Linked DNA regions of Prochlorococcus marinus str. MIT 0919. The main gene of each other region encodes a partner of the protein of the gene in region 2 in a complex. Links are inferred from orthologs where the notes say so. Each region holds a gene or a part of one and is shown on either strand. Other genes may lie near its edges.

The links.
Region 1: the proteins of accC (region 2) and accD are in contact, whole or in part, in a solved structure (PDB 8UXZ), measured with the Escherichia coli proteins. The link is inferred for Prochlorococcus marinus str. MIT 0919 from one-to-one orthologs.

The regions. Positions count from the first base shown.
Region 1 is NZ_CP114779.1:348,319-356,806, reverse strand. What follows is about bases 2,243-5,083. They hold accD (acetyl-CoA carboxylase, carboxyltransferase subunit beta), read right to left. Parts: upstream 4,175-5,083; coding sequence 3,311-4,174; downstream 2,243-3,310. Other genes in these bases: O5635_RS02105 (phosphoribulokinase), read right to left, coding at 4,274-5,083; O5635_RS02115 (hypothetical protein), read right to left, coding at 2,904-3,272; O5635_RS02120 (Gfo/Idh/MocA family protein), read right to left, coding at 2,243-2,896. In the rest of the region: fba (class II fructose-bisphosphate aldolase), read right to left, coding at 1-414; O5635_RS02125 (class I fructose-bisphosphate aldolase), read right to left, coding at 565-1,632; more of O5635_RS02120, read right to left, coding at 1,796-2,242; more of O5635_RS02105, read right to left, coding at 5,084-5,179; leuB (3-isopropylmalate dehydrogenase), read right to left, coding at 5,260-6,345; lpxD (UDP-3-O-(3-hydroxymyristoyl)glucosamine N-acyltransferase), read right to left, coding at 6,376-7,419; proB (glutamate 5-kinase), read right to left, coding at 7,440-8,488.
Region 2 is NZ_CP114779.1:1,254,544-1,263,168, reverse strand. The notes cover bases 441-3,418. They hold accC (acetyl-CoA carboxylase biotin carboxylase subunit), read right to left. Parts: upstream 2,616-3,418; coding sequence 1,266-2,615; downstream 441-1,265. Other genes in these bases: O5635_RS06855 (glycosyl transferase), read left to right, coding at 2,831-3,418; O5635_RS06870 (YggT family protein), read left to right, coding at 918-1,238; psbX (photosystem II reaction center X protein), read right to left, coding at 656-832; O5635_RS06880 (Ycf66 family protein), read right to left, coding at 441-567. Also shown: more of O5635_RS06880, read right to left, coding at 1-440; more of O5635_RS06855, read left to right, coding at 3,419-4,144; O5635_RS06850 (PRC-barrel domain-containing protein), read right to left, coding at 4,162-5,241; chromosome segregation protein SMC, read right to left, coding at 5,309-8,625. UniProt on the Escherichia coli protein: This protein is a component of the acetyl coenzyme A carboxylase complex; first, biotin carboxylase catalyzes the carboxylation of the carrier protein and then the transcarboxylase transfers the carboxyl group to form malonyl-CoA.

The DNA.
Region 1 (8,488 bases), 910 kb from region 2 along the record:
GCTTACACCTACTGAGTGTGCAAAATCAACAACTGTTTTTGTTACTTCGACGTTGTAGTCATAGCTTGCGGGTGTTTTTGCATCAGCCTCTAATGATCCATCCATCATTACTGATGTGAATCCGTTTATAGCTGCTGAATAACAGGTTGATGGATCATTCCCATGATCCTGATGCATAACAACAGGGATATTTGGATATGTTTCTGTAGCCGCAATGATTAAGTGGCGAAGAAATATCTCACCTGCATAGCTTCTTGCTCCTCGAGATGCTTGAAGTATTACAGGGCTGTCGGTTTCTGAAGCAGCTTCCATTATTGCTTGTACCTGCTCAAGGTTATTGACATTGAAAGCAGGTATTCCATAGCCGTTCTCAGCAGCATGGTCAAGAAGGAGTCTTAGTGGGACAAGAGCCATTTGTTTTAGTAGTCAGGTAGACCCAGCCCTTAAGTAGTCCAGGTCAAACGGACCAGGACTTTAGAAGATAAAGGTATGAAATGTCACGTACTCATGAGATAAAAATATCTCTTTTGAGTAAAAGTTATATATTTCTTTGTATTTGCCAATTCAATATTTATAGCCAGCTACAAAAAGAGCTTCATCTGACGATGGCTGAGACCCTGCACTATAACAGCCTTTTGATGCCTCTGAATTTGCTCTAGCTCGTGCCTTTAACGCTTTCTGTCCATTTTTAACGTCAGTGCCTTTCCATTCCTTTAAGCAGGAATGTTGTAATGCCCTTCCGTAAGAAAAACCGATATTCCATTTGGCTTTTCTCTTAACTTTGTTCATTAAATTCAAATATATGGATGCTGCTTCCTCGCTTAAACCACCAGATAGGAAGACAATTCCAGGCACACTCGCTGGGACAGATCGTTCCATTGTCCGAATTGTAAATTCTGCTATTTTTTCTGGATTTGCCTTGTCAGTACATTCCGCGCCTTGAACTGTCATCGAAGGTTTTAAAAGAGTTCCTTCTAGGAAGACATTGTTCATCTGACATGCCATATAAACCTCCTTTATTACTTCCTCTTGTATTTCTGCTGTTTTATCTATTTGATGAGAGCCATCCATAAGAATCTCAGGCTCAATTATTGGAACTAGCCCAGATTCTTGAACTGATCTAGCGTATCTTGCAAGACCCCATGCATTTTCTTTTATTGAAAGATTTGATGGGCATCCATCATCAGTAATTTGAAGGACAGCTCTCCATTTAGCAAAGCGAGCACCTTGAGAATAATAATCTGATGCTCTTTCCACTAAACCGTCTAGTCCTGAACAGAAAGTTTCAACATCATTGGCTCCAGAGAGAGGTCGTAGTCCTTTATCTACTTTAATTCCTGGAATTATTCCTAGCTTTTCAAGCTTTTTGACCATTGAATCACCATCAAGGTGATTCTGATAAAGAGTTTCTTCAAACAGAATCGCTCCACTTATATATTCACCTAATCCTTCAGTAGTAAAAAGCATGCCTCTATATGCTTTTCTATTTTCCTCTGTATTTTCAACATTTATTGAAGAGAGTCTCTTCCCAATAGTTTTAGTAGATTCATCTACTGCTAAGATTCCTTTCCCAGTTTTAGATAGCAAAAGTGCTGTTTGCTTTAATTCGTCTTTGTAATAACTTAATGTCATTGGGCTCAAATTATTCTTGTAGATCATTTCATGCTTAGCCTCTTCAGTAATGAACTAAATAACATTTCTAATGTATAAAAAACTACATTTTATAGAGGCATATTTGCACATGTTAATTTAATAGTTTCTAATTATTTCTTTTCTACATAAAGTTCCCCTGTTGTTACTTTACAGATAATTTAAGACCTGAAAGGTTGGACTCTTTCATTTTTTCACAAACTTTTTGGCTTTCTAAACCCTCTTGAAGTCCTGGTATTATCGGTTTTTTGGTTCTTATACTTTCTGCCCAGAGACTATGTATCCTTTTTACAGGGGCTACTCTTCCATCTTCCCAAGTTTTATTAAATAAATATTCTTTGTCTGGATTAATAGATTGCGCTTGCTTCTCACGATCTCCTACCCATAGACCAAAGCCATGAACATAATCTTTTTGATTATTGCTTCCTAAAACTAAATTACCATCACTTCCATATACTTCTAACCAGAACCCTCTTCCATTTAATGATGTTGACGAAAGACTTATTTGACATGGTATGAGTTCAGTCGAGTACATATTTTCAAGTTCTACATACGACAAGCAAATATCTTCACTAGTTACGTTTTTTAAAATTCCATTAGATAAGGACTTTCTATTAGTGATTGAGGTGGAATTCAGTGCTGAAACATTTTTAGTTGGGCCTATTAGCCAATGTAATATGTCAATTGCATGTGTTCCAAGAGCTCCTATTACGCCTCCACCTTTATCCGAATCAGAATACCAATTCCAAGGCCTACTATAGTCCGCCCTGCTACTCATTATCCATTCTAACTTTATTAACCAGGGATTGCCAATTGCGCCACTATCTAATATTTTCTTAGCATGTAGAAAATGAGGCACTACTCTATATTCAAAATCAACAGCTACTGAAAGTTGTTTTTTAAGAGCTATTTTCTGCAACTCTATAATTTGAGCTGATCTCAAGGCAACTGGCTTTTCAAGTAGTAAATGTTTTCCATAACTAAGCGCTTCCTTTGCTAGCAGGAATCTTGGTTCTGGTGGTGTTGCTATTATTATTCCTTCAATATTTTGATCCTTTAATATTGAATCCCAATTGTCGTAGAATTTTATTTCATGCTTTTCGCCCCATTCTTTGAACTTATGTTTATTAGGGTGCCAGATGGCAACTGGTTCCATTTCATTGCTGTCCAATAAGGCTTTTAAATGTACTTTTTGCCCAAATCCCATTCCTGCTATGGCAACAGGTATTTTCTTAGCAGAATCCATGATTAAACTAGGTAAATGCTTTTTTGCAAGAATCATCAATTACGCGCTTGATTAATATATCCCCATCTGGTAATGACCATTTACTATTATTTTCACTTGTTATTCCATTAACCTCTATATCTCGATATCGCTTCCCGTTACAATCTATATCCATTCTATAAATTATTTCTTCAGTATAACTTTGATTAACAGGAACAAATTTACTAACAATTATGATTTCACTTTCATCTAATATTTCAAGACTTCTGATATCCCAATATTGCTTTCCATTGTAATTATTAGCTACTTCTGTCCACTTGATAGGTGTTCCATAGACTTCATTTAAGGGAAAAAATAAGACCAATACTAGGACCATTAAAACAATGTGATTGATCATAATAACTAGATGTTTAAATGTACTAAATGTGGATTTTGTTAAATAGTACAACCATGTAATTTTAGAATCTTACTCAGAGTCTTTTTAAGTTTTGTTCGGGGTATTATTTTATCTACGAAACCATGTTCTAACAAATATTCAGCAGTTTGAAAATTGTCGGGCAGTTTTTCCCGTAGTGTTTGTTCTATAACCCTTCTTCCTGCAAAACCTATCAGCGCTTTTGGTTCGGCAAGTATTAAGTCTCCAAGCATAGCGAAGCTAGCCGTTACCCCACCTGTTGTTGGATGAGTGAGCAAAGGCATATACAAGAGGCTTGCCTCTCGATGTCTTTCAAGCGCTCCTGAAATTTTTGCCATTTGCATAAGGCTAAGCATGCCTTCTTGCATCCTGGCTCCTCCTGAAGCACAAACAATAAGAAGAGGTAGCTTTTTATCTGTTGATTTTTCTATAAGGCGAGTTATTTTTTCTCCGACTACTGACCCCATTGATCCGCCCATAAATCTAAAATCCATAACTGCTAGTGCAAGTGCTATTCCTTCAACCTTGCATAACCCAGTTATCACTCCATCTTTCATTCCAGTATTTGCTTGACTTTCTCTTAGACGATCTGCGTATGCTCTGCGATCTTTAAATCCAAGAGGATCTGTAGGAGTTAAATTTCTGTCGAGTGTAATAAAACTATCTTTATCGGCAATTAAATCTATCCTCTCATCACTATTTATCCTGTTGTGGTGACCACAGTTGCTGCATACGTTGGCATTTTCAAGTAGGTCTTTTCTATAAACCACTTGGCTGCATTCCGGGCATTTGCCCCATAGACCATCACCTTCATCAGTCTCTTGGGTGACTTTGCCAACAAACTGATCTTTTCTTCTTGCTGCAAACCAATCAAATAAAGACACAGGAAAAATGTTTCTTCTAATTGTTTAGCATTACTATCCTATCTTATAGCGATTTTGATTACTTGATGATAATTACATTGAACACAAAATTACACGCATTTATCTATTCAATTTACCTTTTTCTTCAATCATTTTGTGGATTATAGGTGTCAAAATTAGTTCCATTGCGAATCCCATTTTCCCACCATTAACAACGATACTAGTTGGACTTGACATGAAAGAATCATTAATCATACCAAGTAAATATTGAAAGTCTATTCCCCACTTTTCTCTTGCTCCTTTCCTAAAATGAATTATTACGAAGCTTTCATCTGGAGTAGGAATATTTCTGCAAATAAATGGGTTTGATGTATCAATTGTAGGTACTCGTTGAAAGTTAATGTCTGTTTTGCTGAATTGTGGGCAAATATGATTGATATAGTCAGGCATCCTTCTAAGGATTGTTTCAACAATTGTTTCTGCCGAATACCCTCTCTCAGCATTATCTCTATGTATTTTTTGAATCCATTCAAGATTTGTTATTGGTACAACGCCAACGAGGAGATCAGCAAGGGATGCGACGTCATACCCTTCTCCAGAGACACCGCCATGAAGACCTTCATAAAAAAGAACATCAGTACCTTTAGGAATATCTTCCCAAGGAGTGAATTGCCCAGGACTTAGGTTTGTACCTAAACGACTATTATGTTCTTCTGCTTCTTCTTGACTGTGGAGGTAATAACGCTTTTGACCACCTCCTGTTTGTCCATATTCTTTGAACAATTCTTCTAATTTGTCGAATAAATTTGCTTCAGGTCCGAAGTGAGAAAAGTTTTCTCCTTTTGCAAGAGCATCAGACATCGCTTGCTTCATAGGTGCCCTTTCGAATCTGTGATAACTATCTCCTTCAACTACTGCTGGAATTATTTCTTCCCGAGCAAAAATATGCTCAAAAGCTCTCTTTACTGTGCTTGTTCCAGCTCCTGAAGAACCAGTTACAGCTACTACCGGATGAAGCTTCGACATCTAGAACTAAAAGATTACTTAAAGATTTTCGCAGGTCATATGACCATGTGATTATTTTTGACAGACACTTTTGGATCTTGTTATTTAATCAAACTGAGATTTTCAAGAATTTTCTTCCCCATTTCTTTGCATCCCAATGGATTTGAGTTGTCTGAAGCTAAATCTTTCGTTCTATATCCCTGTGCCAATACATTGTCAATTGCATCTTCTATATCTTGAGCTGCTTTAAATTCCTTCAAAGCTATCCTTAACATCATTGAAGCAGAAAGAATCATAGCTATTGGATTAGCAAGATTTTTGTTTGCTATATCTGGGGCTGATCCATGTACAGGCTCGAACATTCCTGGTCCATCTGAAGATAATGAAGCAGAAGGCAACATTCCGATAGAACCAGTTATCATTGCCGCTTCATCGCTAATAATGTCACCAAATAAATTTCCTGTGAGAATTACATCAAATTGATCTGGTTTCCTTACCAGTTGCATTGCAGCGTTATCAACATATTGATGTGTTAATTCTATGCCTCTAAAAGCTAGTTGAATTTCGTTTACTCTATCTCTCCATAATTGGCTTACATCAAGAACATTTGCTTTGTCAATTGAACAGACTTTACCTTTTCTATCTTTTGCTAATTCAAATGCAATCTTAGCTATTCGATCAATTTCAACAGATGAATAACTCATAGTATTAAATGCTCTTTCCCCTTCCTCAGAACTGATGCGTCCTTTTGGTTTGCCAAAATAAATTCCACCTGTTAATTCCCTAACCACTATCAGGTCTACCTTTTCTACAATCTCTGGTTTCAATGTACTTGCACTAATAAGTGATGGAAATATCTTTACGGGCCTTATATTTGCAAATAAATTCAATCCTGATCTAAGTTTAAGCAGACCACTCTCTGGTCGAGATTCTCTTGGTAGCTCGTCAAACTTCGGATTACCTATTGCGGCAAGAAGGACAGCATCACTTGATTTACATGCTTGAAGTGTTTCGTCTGGCAGGGGGTTGTCAAAGGCCTCAATAGCTGAACCCCCAATTAGCTTAGTTTTGAATTCAATATTGAAATCATATTTTGCACTTACGAATTCAAGAATAGGTGTTGTTGCCTCTGTTATTTCAGGACCGATTCCATCACCCGGAAGCAAGACGATTTTGTGTGTTCTCATTTTGCTGGTTGAAATTTTATGGGAAAAAGGTTAATGACTTTTGGGATCCTTTGCATTTCTAATGGACTTGGCAATGTCGGGTAATTTTTTAAAACTTGCTGAACACCTAAGCCATAATTTGTTCGGCATTGCTGGGAATCCGCTAATTACTTGGCCAGGTTCAATGTCTGCATGTACACCACATTTAGAACTTGCAATTACTCCATCACCAATTCTTACTCTATTACCTACACCTACTTGCCCAGCAAGTATGACCCCATCTCCAATTTTTGCTCCACCTGCTACTCCCACTTGTGATGCCATTGCACAATTCTTTCCAACAGCAACACCATGTCCTATTTGAACAAGATTATCTAACTTAGTGCCTTTGCCTATTCTTGTTTCACCAACAGAGGGCCTATCTATTGTTGAACAGGTTCCTATCTCAACAAAATCTTCTAGAATTACATTTCCTGTTTGAGGCATTTTCCTCCACCCATTTTTTGTAGGAATAAAACCAAAACCTTCAGAGCCTATAACTGCATTAGAGTGAATGAGACAATTGTTCCCAACAATAGTTTTTGGATGTAAGACGCAGTTTGCATGAAGTTCCGAATTGGAACCCACTATCACATTGTTATATATAACTACCCCTGGATGAATTAAACTTCCTTCACCGATTTTACAGTTATCACCTATAAAAACATTTGCACCTATACTTGCTTCTTTTGAAATATCTACATTTGACCCTATTACTGCTGTTTCGTGAATACCAGGCCTTGCAACCATTCTTGGGTTTAGTTCGTCTAAAACCTCAGCAAAGGCTAATTTTGGATCTAAACACGATGCCCAGGCGATTCCTTTTTCATTTGCTAGGTCTTTAATTTTAGTTTGGTTAGGTATAAGTATTGCTGAAATATTGGTTGAAAATATACTTTTCAATAAATAGCTATTTTCTTCTAGAAAGCTTATTTCACCAACTTGACCTTTATCTAATGATGAGGCTTTTAAAATATCAGGATCGTTACAAATATTTTGGTCCAAAATATTTGAATCTCCCTGACGAAGTTTCTTTAGTAATTTACTAAATAGCATGATAAGTTAATTACTGATTGTTAGTTAATAAGTTCACTTAATAAAACCAGTACATCTCTATGAATTACAATAGGTGACTTTTCAGAATTATTTTGTTTATTTATTGAATTATTAATCGCGTCACTACTCATTGAACTAATACCTCTTCCAAGTTCTACTCCTTCCTGGTCTGTCAACTTGACTGCTTGATTTGCAGAAAAATTACCGATTACATTATTCACGCCAACAAGAAGAAGAGAGGCTCCTTTATTCTGGATAGCATAACAAGCTCCTTTATCTAAAGATAATATTCCTACCGGATGCAATGCATGTGCAAGCCAGCTTTTTTTATTCCCTATTGGTTTTGGGTTGGGATGAAATACTGTTCCACCACGATTTCCTTTAAGAATTTTAGAAAGCATTTCAGGATCTCTACCATCTGCCAATTGAACTCTTATTCCGCTTTCTGTTGCAATACGAGCTGCAATAAGCTTTGTTTTAATTCCACCTGTACCCCAGTCGGAGCTAATAGTAGATGAAGACTCTAAATCTAATAACTCTTTTGGATTATGTATGTCAGTTATTGGCTGTGCAGTAACTGAAGACTTAGGATCTTGCGAATAAAGTCTATCTATATCAGTTAAAAGTACCAATTCGTCAGCTTTTATTGATGTTGCTACAAGAGCTGACAAGGTATCGTTATCTCCATAACGCAATTCGTCGTTAGATACTGCGTCATTTTCATTAACTATAGGCAAAACATTCCAATCTAATAATCTTTGCAATGTTAAGGAGGCATTGCGGTAAGTCTCTCGTGACTCGAAATCTGATCGTGATAGAAGTATTTGAGCTACCTTGAATCCATAAGAGCTCATTAATTCTTCGTATAAGGACATTAATTGAACTTGTCCAATAGAAGCTGCTGCTTGCAAAGAGGCTAGATCTCTTGGCCTTGATTTAAGCTCAAGTCTATTACATCCTAGGCCTACAGCTCCACTGGAAACTATTACAATTTTATCTCCACTTTTAATAGCATTTGATAATGACAGACAATACTGTTCTATAACTTGCTTGGTAGAGTAATTACTAT
Region 2 (8,625 bases):
TCGAAATCTTGCCATTCTTCTAGATTGCTCAGGGTCCTGATTTAAAGAATCACTTTGGACGCGACTTCTCCTACTAGCTGCTTGTTCAGGAATAGCAGGACGGGGAGTTCTTTTTGGTCTATAGAAATCTTCGTCTGATTGTCCATAATCATCTCTATCAGAACCAGAAAATCTCCTTCTAATTGACTGAGGTTCTTCGAATTGATCAAAATCGTCTTCATCTGAAGACCTATAACTCCTTTTAGGAGGAACAGGAGAATCAAAATCATCATCAAAATAAGATGACCTCCTAGCCTGATCAGTGGCAACTCCTCTTAGGCGAACACTTTCATAAGCAAAGAAAACTGTTGTTCCAGCAAGTAGAAATTGTCCAAATTGAAGAATCGGGTCTAGGCGCCAACCCTGAAAAAATAAAATCCCGCCACATAACAAACCTATAGCCGCAAAAAAAACATCGTAATCCCTAGCCAAAGCTGGCTTGAAGGATCGCAAGAAATAGAGACCCGCACCGGATACGGCCAAGACAATACCTACAATGCTGGCCCAATTAAGACTGGCATTGACCAAAAGTTAAGCCCCCAAAAACGACCTGTTACGAGGTCAAAAAAGAACCTCGTAACAGCAGTCTAAGAAAGAAGCAAGAATTGCCTAGGGCTTACCCCCTTCTTTCTAAAGCATCTTTCTGAGAAACCCAAATCAAAAACGACGCTGCAGGAACAACAATTAATGCTGCTGCTGCTAAAAAGCTGCCAATCATTCCGATGGCAGAGTTAGTCGCTGCCTGACTGGAAATGGCAACATCTAGGAAGAGATTTAACACAGGAAAAGCCATTACAGCTGTTTCAAACCCAAAAGCTAGACAATCTTACGGATTAATCGCATGTTTATACGATAGATGTACATATCCTTAGAGCTTTGTGACGCCAATCTTGATTCAAGGACTTCCAATTCTAGCTTTCTCATTGAGCATATTTTTGGCAGCATTCTCTCTCGCATTCCTTATGAGGATTGTCATGACATGGTATTCCCAGGAAAATTTCAAAGGGAAGATCTGGATTTTATTTGTCTTTCCAACTGAACCTTTCTTAAAAAATACAAGACGGCTTATTCCTCCAATTGGAGGAGTGGATATCACTCCAGTTATTTGGTTTGGAATAATAAGCCTCATACGAGAGTTATTAGTTGGTCAGCAAGGAATCATTTCTCAGATAATTTTCAATAGCCATTCTTTCCAATAAGGAGCATCTTTAGTTTTTCATCACTAATTAATTATTGAGCATTTCTTGCTCAACGTATTTCGTATGAACATCTCCATTTAAAAAGTCTTGTCGATCAAGTAATTGCAAATGAAAGTCAATAGTAGTTGGAATGCCAGTAACTGCACATTCATTAAGTGCTCGCCTCATTCTTTTAAGCGCTGACTGACGATCATGATCCCAAACAATTAACTTCCCTATTAAAGAATCATAAAAAGGGGGTATCTCATAACCTGTATATACATGACTATCGACTCTTACACCAGGACCTCCAGGAGGAAGCCAACCAGTGATTTTGCCAGGAGAAGGACGGAAATTATGAGACGAATCTTCAGCATTAATCCTGCATTCAATAGCATGTCCACGAAGTTGCACATCATCCTGAGTAAATGAAATTGCTTCCCCTCCGGCAATACGAAGTTGTTCTGCAATTAAATCAATACCAGTAACCATTTCTGTTACTGGATGCTCTACTTGGATGCGTGTATTCATTTCCATGAAATAAAAATTACCTTGACGGTCAAGCAAAAATTCAACCGTACCTGCTCCTTCATATTTGATACTTTTCGCAGCTGAAACAGCAGCTTCTCCCATCCGAAGTCTTAAATTAGAATCTAATGCTGGACTAGGTGATTCTTCTAATAATTTCTGATGACGTCTTTGAATAGAGCAATCCCTTTCTCCCAGATGTACAACATTGCCATGGCTATCTGCCAAAATCTGCACCTCTACATGGCGAGGTCGGTCAATAAATTTTTCCATATATAAGCCAGGGTTGCCAAATGCAGCCTCTGCCTCACCCTGAGCAGCTTTAAACAAATCTTCAAGGCTATCTGGACCGGGAACCAAGCGCATACCGCGTCCACCGCCTCCTGCAGTGGCTTTAATCATAACTGGATAACCTATTTGCTTAGCGAATGTTGCGGCCTCCTCAGGGCTACCCAGCAAGCCATCTGTCCCTGGAACAGTTGGAACTCCGACATTAATCATTGTTGACTTAGCTGTTGCTTTATCGCCCATTGAACGAATTGCATTTGCGGCAGGGCCTACAAAAACAATTCCATGATCAGAGCACATTTCTGCAAATCGATCATTTTCAGCTAAAAATCCATAACCTGGATGAATGGCATCCACGCCTCTAGATGTTGCTGCAGCCAAAATATTTGGAACATTTAAGTAACTTTTATTGCTGGGGGAATCGCCCACACAAACTGCCTCATCAGCAAGTTGCACATGCAATGCATTTCTATCAATGGTGCTATATACAGCCACAGTAGAAATGCCTAACTCCCTGCAACTGCGGAGAATGCGTAACGCAATCTCGCCGCGGTTAGCAATTAGAACCTTGCCGATAGGCATGCACAATCTCTAATATTTAGCGGATCGTATCAGTGCTCGACCCCTTTATTCGAAAGATCTTGAATAATGGTTGCCGTTATGATCTGATTGAACCTAGTCTTTTGACTTAGATTCTCAAGCGGATGTGGTGGAATTGGTAGACACGCACGTCTAAGGAGCGTGTGGCTTTGGCCTTGCGAGTTCAAGTCTCGCCATCCGCATGATTTAACTAGAAATTGCATTCAATAACCACCACAAAAAATAAATCAAAAACTTTTTCATTGGTAATTGTTTCTAATGGTCCAGGGGAAATATCTACTTGGGTTAAACCTGTTGTAGAAAAACTAAATTCAAAAATAGAAGCCATTCATAAAACTAAATCTGTTCTAATCAAAAAGCATTTGGTTTTAGTCCCATGCCCAAATGCAACAGGGAGTGAGCATGAAGTTGCTAAAAAATGGAATTATTTTGAAACAATATCTCGTCCGAAATCATTCTGGCATTTATTAATTAAGCCTCATAAATATCATTCATTCTCAAATGAAGGGATCGTAATTTTTCTGGGCGGAGATCAATTCTGGACTGTTTTATTATCTTTAAGATTAGGCTTTCAGCATATAACTTATGCTGAATGGGTTGCAAGGTGGCCACATTGGAATAATCGTATTGCAGCGATGTCAAATAAAGTAAAAAAATCTATCCCTAAATCCATTAGGAATCGTTGTACAGTTGTGGGTGATTTAATGGCTGATTTAAATATTCAGGGCAGCAACGAGTACTCTTTAACTAAAGATAAATGGATCGCTTTGTTACCAGGCTCTAAAAAAGCCAAACTTTCCGTAGGTATTCCTTTTTTTCTAGAGTTAGCAGATCAATTATCAAAATTGATGCCGGAATGTCACTTCTTACTACCCGTTGCACCTACTACATGTATACAAGAATTAGAATACTTTAGTAATGCGCAACACAACTCCATTGCTAGTAAATATAAATCCGGTATTAAGCAAATTAGTTCGTCTTTCGAAAATAAAGAGTGTAAAAAATTGATCACATTGAACGGGACTGAGATAGAGCTAATCGAAGATCATCCAGCCCACAAGGCTCTTATTCAATGCCAATTAGCCTTAACAACAGTAGGTGCAAATACTGCTGAATTAGGAGCTTTAGGTATACCAATGATTGTGATTGTTCCCACACAACATATTCACGTTATGGAAGCATGGGATGGATTAATGGGAATAATTTCTAGACTACCAATATTAAAATATTTTATTGGTATTTTAATCTCACTATGGCGGATGAGAAAAAATCGCTATATGGCATGGCCAAATATAACTGCAAATAAAATGATTGTGCCTGAAAGAATTGGTGATATTTACCCTAAAGACATAGCAAAGGAAGCATTTGAATGGATATCTTCCCCTGAAAGACTTAAAGGTCAAAAAGAAGATTTAAGAAGTTTAAGAGGTCAACCTGGTGCAGCAGAAAGAATGGCAGTTGAAATAATTAACTTAATACCTAAATCATTTGTTAATGATAAAAATGTTTAAAATAAATTAGAAAAGTATTACCAAGGATCCTCGATTGAATCATGATTATCTAAGATCGATTGATCTTTTGTAATTGGAATTTCTGTATTCTCTAAACTATTTTCTTCCATCGGTTCAACATCTAATAATTCATCGTTATTTTGTATTGCTCGACGACTCTGCATCTGGACTTCATTAATAGGCTGGTCATTTATATTCCGTTTTTTTGAAGCTGAGCGATATTCTTCATTGTATTGACCTAATTGAATATCATCTTCATAGTATTCGTTATATTGATCCGTACTTGTAGGAATCGGATCTTCTAAGTATCTAGATTTTAATTCTCTGAATTTATTACTATCTTCTAACTCAACATATTCTAATTCTTGTTCTTCTTCTTGAAACACTTCTTGAGATGAAGCTTGTAAAACCTTTTGCTCCTGTACCAAATCTTCCCCAGAAGACAATTGATTCTCTACTGGCACAAGATTGACTCGATATCTTTCTCTTTCTCTTTCTTCCCAACTAGTACCTCCTACTCCTAATTTTTCTAGCAAACCGCTACTTAATTGTTTCAATTTCTCTTCTGCTCCCTCATAAACAATAATTCTGTCAGCACCACTACTAACGATTTCATCTACAGGGATTTCCCAAGTACTTAAAACACCCTCCCCTAAAAGCGGCACACCCAACGCACCCATAACTAAACTAATCAACTCTCCAGTCTCAATATCAAAAGAAAAGCCAAGGACTCTTCCTAATTGCTCACCTGATTCAGTAATCACTTGACAATTGATTACCTTGCTATACCTATCAGATTCAAAGTTTTCACTTAAAGAGTCAATTGAGTCAACTAAAATTACATCCCCTACTTGTCGAATTCGATCAAGAAGCATCCATTTTGGAAGCCCAGGTAAAAAACGAGTCAATGGGTTATCTCTCAATCCAAGCGCTATCACTTCACGTCTGTCTATATCAACAACAACCTCTCCAACAACTCCTAAACGGCGCCCTGTATCAGTAGTAATGACCTGCGTTCCCATCAATTCTGCACGCAACCAAAGCCTGTCAGTTGGTATCGCTTCAGATGAGTCGCTGGGGAATTGCGTATTGGTCAAACTATGTCCTTATTTTCTGAAGTGTTCAAATCATTTTGACTCAAAAGTAAGAATATTGGCATTTTTTTCAGGCAGCAGTAGGCAAACCAACAACCTGTGTATGAGATCCGCGTGCTTGAGTGACACCAATAGTTCTTGTTGCAGCGGCAATCATTGGCCTACGATGACTAACAACCATAAACTGTGCATCCTCTGCCTGACTAGCAATTAAAGCTGATAAACGTTCAACATTGACGCCATCGAGAAAACTATCAACTTCATCTAATGCATAAAATGGTGAAGGGCGAAAACGTTGTAATGCAAATAAGAAACTTAAAGCAGTTAATGACTTTTCCCCTCCAGACATCGCAGCCAGTCTTCTCACAGCTTTACCTTTTGGATGAGCAACTAAAGTAAGTCCTCCTTCAAGAGGATCGTCAGAATTATCAAGCTGAAGATGCCCATCGCCTTCAGACAAACTCGCAAAAATTTGACGAAAATAACCATCTACCGCTTGAAAAGCTTCCATAAAAGCCTCTTGCCTCAAAGTCGCAACAGTTTCAACACGCAAAAGTAATTCAGAGCGTTCTTCGGTTAAAACTTCTAGCTTTTCAGCAAGATCCGTGAGTCTCAATTCTAGTTTTTCTAATTCTTCCAAAGCAAGCATATTGACTGGTTCTAACGCTTCAATACGTTTTTCAATGTCTTTTAATTGATTCTGCAGGGCCTCTAATCCTTGTGAAATAACTTCTTCTGAAATCTCAGGTAATGGATCGGGAAGATTTTTTTCTAATTCACAAATTCTAACCTCACTTGACCTTAATTCCTCATCAAGGCTTTTAATATCTTCTACTAATCTTTCTAATTTCCATTGCATATCCTGAAATAATTGACGAGCATTTGAAAGTTCAGCCTCTGCCTTATCCCTTTCTTTACGCTTTTCACCAAAACTTGTTTCAAGATTTTTTTTCTCTAGTTCAAGTTTATTTTTTTTCTCTACTAAAATTATACTTTGTTCTTTCCATTGCTTATGTTGTTTAGCTAATAAATCTATTGCATCCTGTAAACGGTTTTGCTCAATAAAAAGTGAATTCTTTTTGTCTTCCATCCGTTCTAAAACTAATTCACCCTTCCTTTTTTCATTTAAAATTTGATCTCTGTCTGCACGAGCTTCTTCAAAATTTAAATCTGCAATTTTAAATCCCTCCTGCATTTGACGCCAATTATCAGAATGCTCACCAGCATCAAATAACTTGTAATTCTTATCTATATCTTCCAGCCGAGCAATTAAGGGTTTAATTTTCTTGGCAAGCAAGTTTAATCGTTTCGTATAATCATTTTTAGTATTATCTAAAGAGTTTAATCTATCATTTCTTTCTTTGGTTCGTTCAAATAAAGGGCCATTAGAACGCTTAAATGCTGACCTTTGAGCATCTAAGGAAGCCTGTTTCTGCTCTAAGTTCCTTAACAAAGAGCGATGGTTTTCTAAAAAGTTAATTAAATCATTTTCTTCTTGAGCAGACTTTAAAAGAGTTTCTCCTAAGTCAAGCAATCTGTTTCGTAAAGGCTCTATTTCATCTGTTTCAGAACTATTGCCAAAGCTTAAATAACTACTTCTACCTATCAAACTACCACCTGTCATTGCACCAGTTTTTTCTAATAGTTCTCCAGCAAGAGTTACAGAACGATATTTGCCTAAATGATCTCGAGCAGAATTAATATCATTAAAAACAAGAGTTTCTCCTAAGACATAAGCAAAAATGCATTTATAAATTGGATCAAATGCAATAAGGTCAACTGCTTTACCAAGGAGGCCATTAATGTTTGTATTTGTACCCCTTAATAAATGATCTTGATTTCTTGAAACTCCTAACTTACGGATTTTGTTAAGAGGTAAAAAAGTTAATCTTCCTGCTTTTTTCTTTTTTAACAAATCAATTGCCTTCGCAGCAATATGATCATCATCAACCACTATCTGTCCAATTCTCGCTCCTGCAGCAACTTCTAAAGCAAGGCGATGATGATTATCTACTTCAGCTAACTTTGCTACAGGTCCATGAATACCCTCCAACCCAGATTGGAGTAAAAGCCTTAGAGCCCCAGTACCTCTGCTTTCCTGTAAAGTTTCTCTCCTACTTTCTAAACGAGCTATTTCTTTCTCAATTCTTGTTTGATCTTTAGAAAGACGTAATCGAGTTCTTTCCTGTAAAAGTAACTGGTCATTTTTCACTTTAATCTCTTGCTTTGTAGTCTCAATCTCATTTAGGAGTTGCTCCCATTCTCTATTAAGGCCTTCCAACTCGTTTTGTATTTTTTGATCCTCCACAGTGTCTCGATCCTGATCAGCTGTAAGCTCTTTTACTCTTTCTCCAATCTGTAAAAGTCCCTCTTCCAATTTTTGTTGCTCTTCCTGAAGAGGCCTAAGCTCTAGATGCAATGTTTGACGAGTTGCTGTTAAATCCCTTTGCTGATCAATCAAATCCCCTGAATGGCCTGCTATATCAGCAAGTCTTCTTTTTGAAACTTCTAAAGCTGCTTGAGCATCTTTATATTTAGCCTCTGCAGTTTGAAGTTTGAAAGGTAAGTCAGAATCTATTCTTGAAGGAGTTTCTTCTTGTATTGAATGTTGTCGGGCAATTAAATCTTTTCTTGTTTCCTGCAATTTTTGACCTTCTTCTTTGTTGTGAATAGCTTGCCTATCTAGCTCACGTGATTGAGTTTCTAAGCCTGCTATTTCTGCTTGAACAGCGATTAATTTATCTTCTCCTAAAGCTTTAACTTCTTTTTGCAGTATTTGCAATTTATTGGAGGAGTCTGCAAGTTTTTTTTCTACTTCAAGAAGAGAGTTTCTATCAAGTGTTTCTTTTTCTAATAACTTCCTTCTACGGATTTTAAGCTCCTCAAAAGCTTCTTTGGCGGCCTTAAAAGCTAAGACAGATTCTTGCTGCCTAACAAGCTGATATTCATCTTTAAGCTGTTTGTATAGCCTAGCTTTTTCACAATCTTTCTCTAAGCGCTGCTTAGAGGCAAGTAACTCTTGCTCAACAATTCGACAACGTTCTTGACGTTCAAAAACATTGTCAAGCTTTGTACGAGCTTGCTCAATGCGATGATCAAAAAGTGCAACACCTGCCAATTCATCAATCAGTCCCCGGCGATCTTTATTGCTCATAGAAACAATTCGAGTTACATCACCCTGCATCACTACGTTGCTTCCTTCAGGGTCAATTCTCAAACGTCTCAATTGAGTTTGAAGTTGCTGCAAAGTACATATCTCACCATCCGAACTGTAAATAGAACTATAGGAACCTCCTGGCATCACTCGTAGACGTCTAGAAACAATCCACTCTTTCTGACCATGCTTAATCCATGGTCCTTCTTCAGGAATCTCTAGGCCATCTTCTG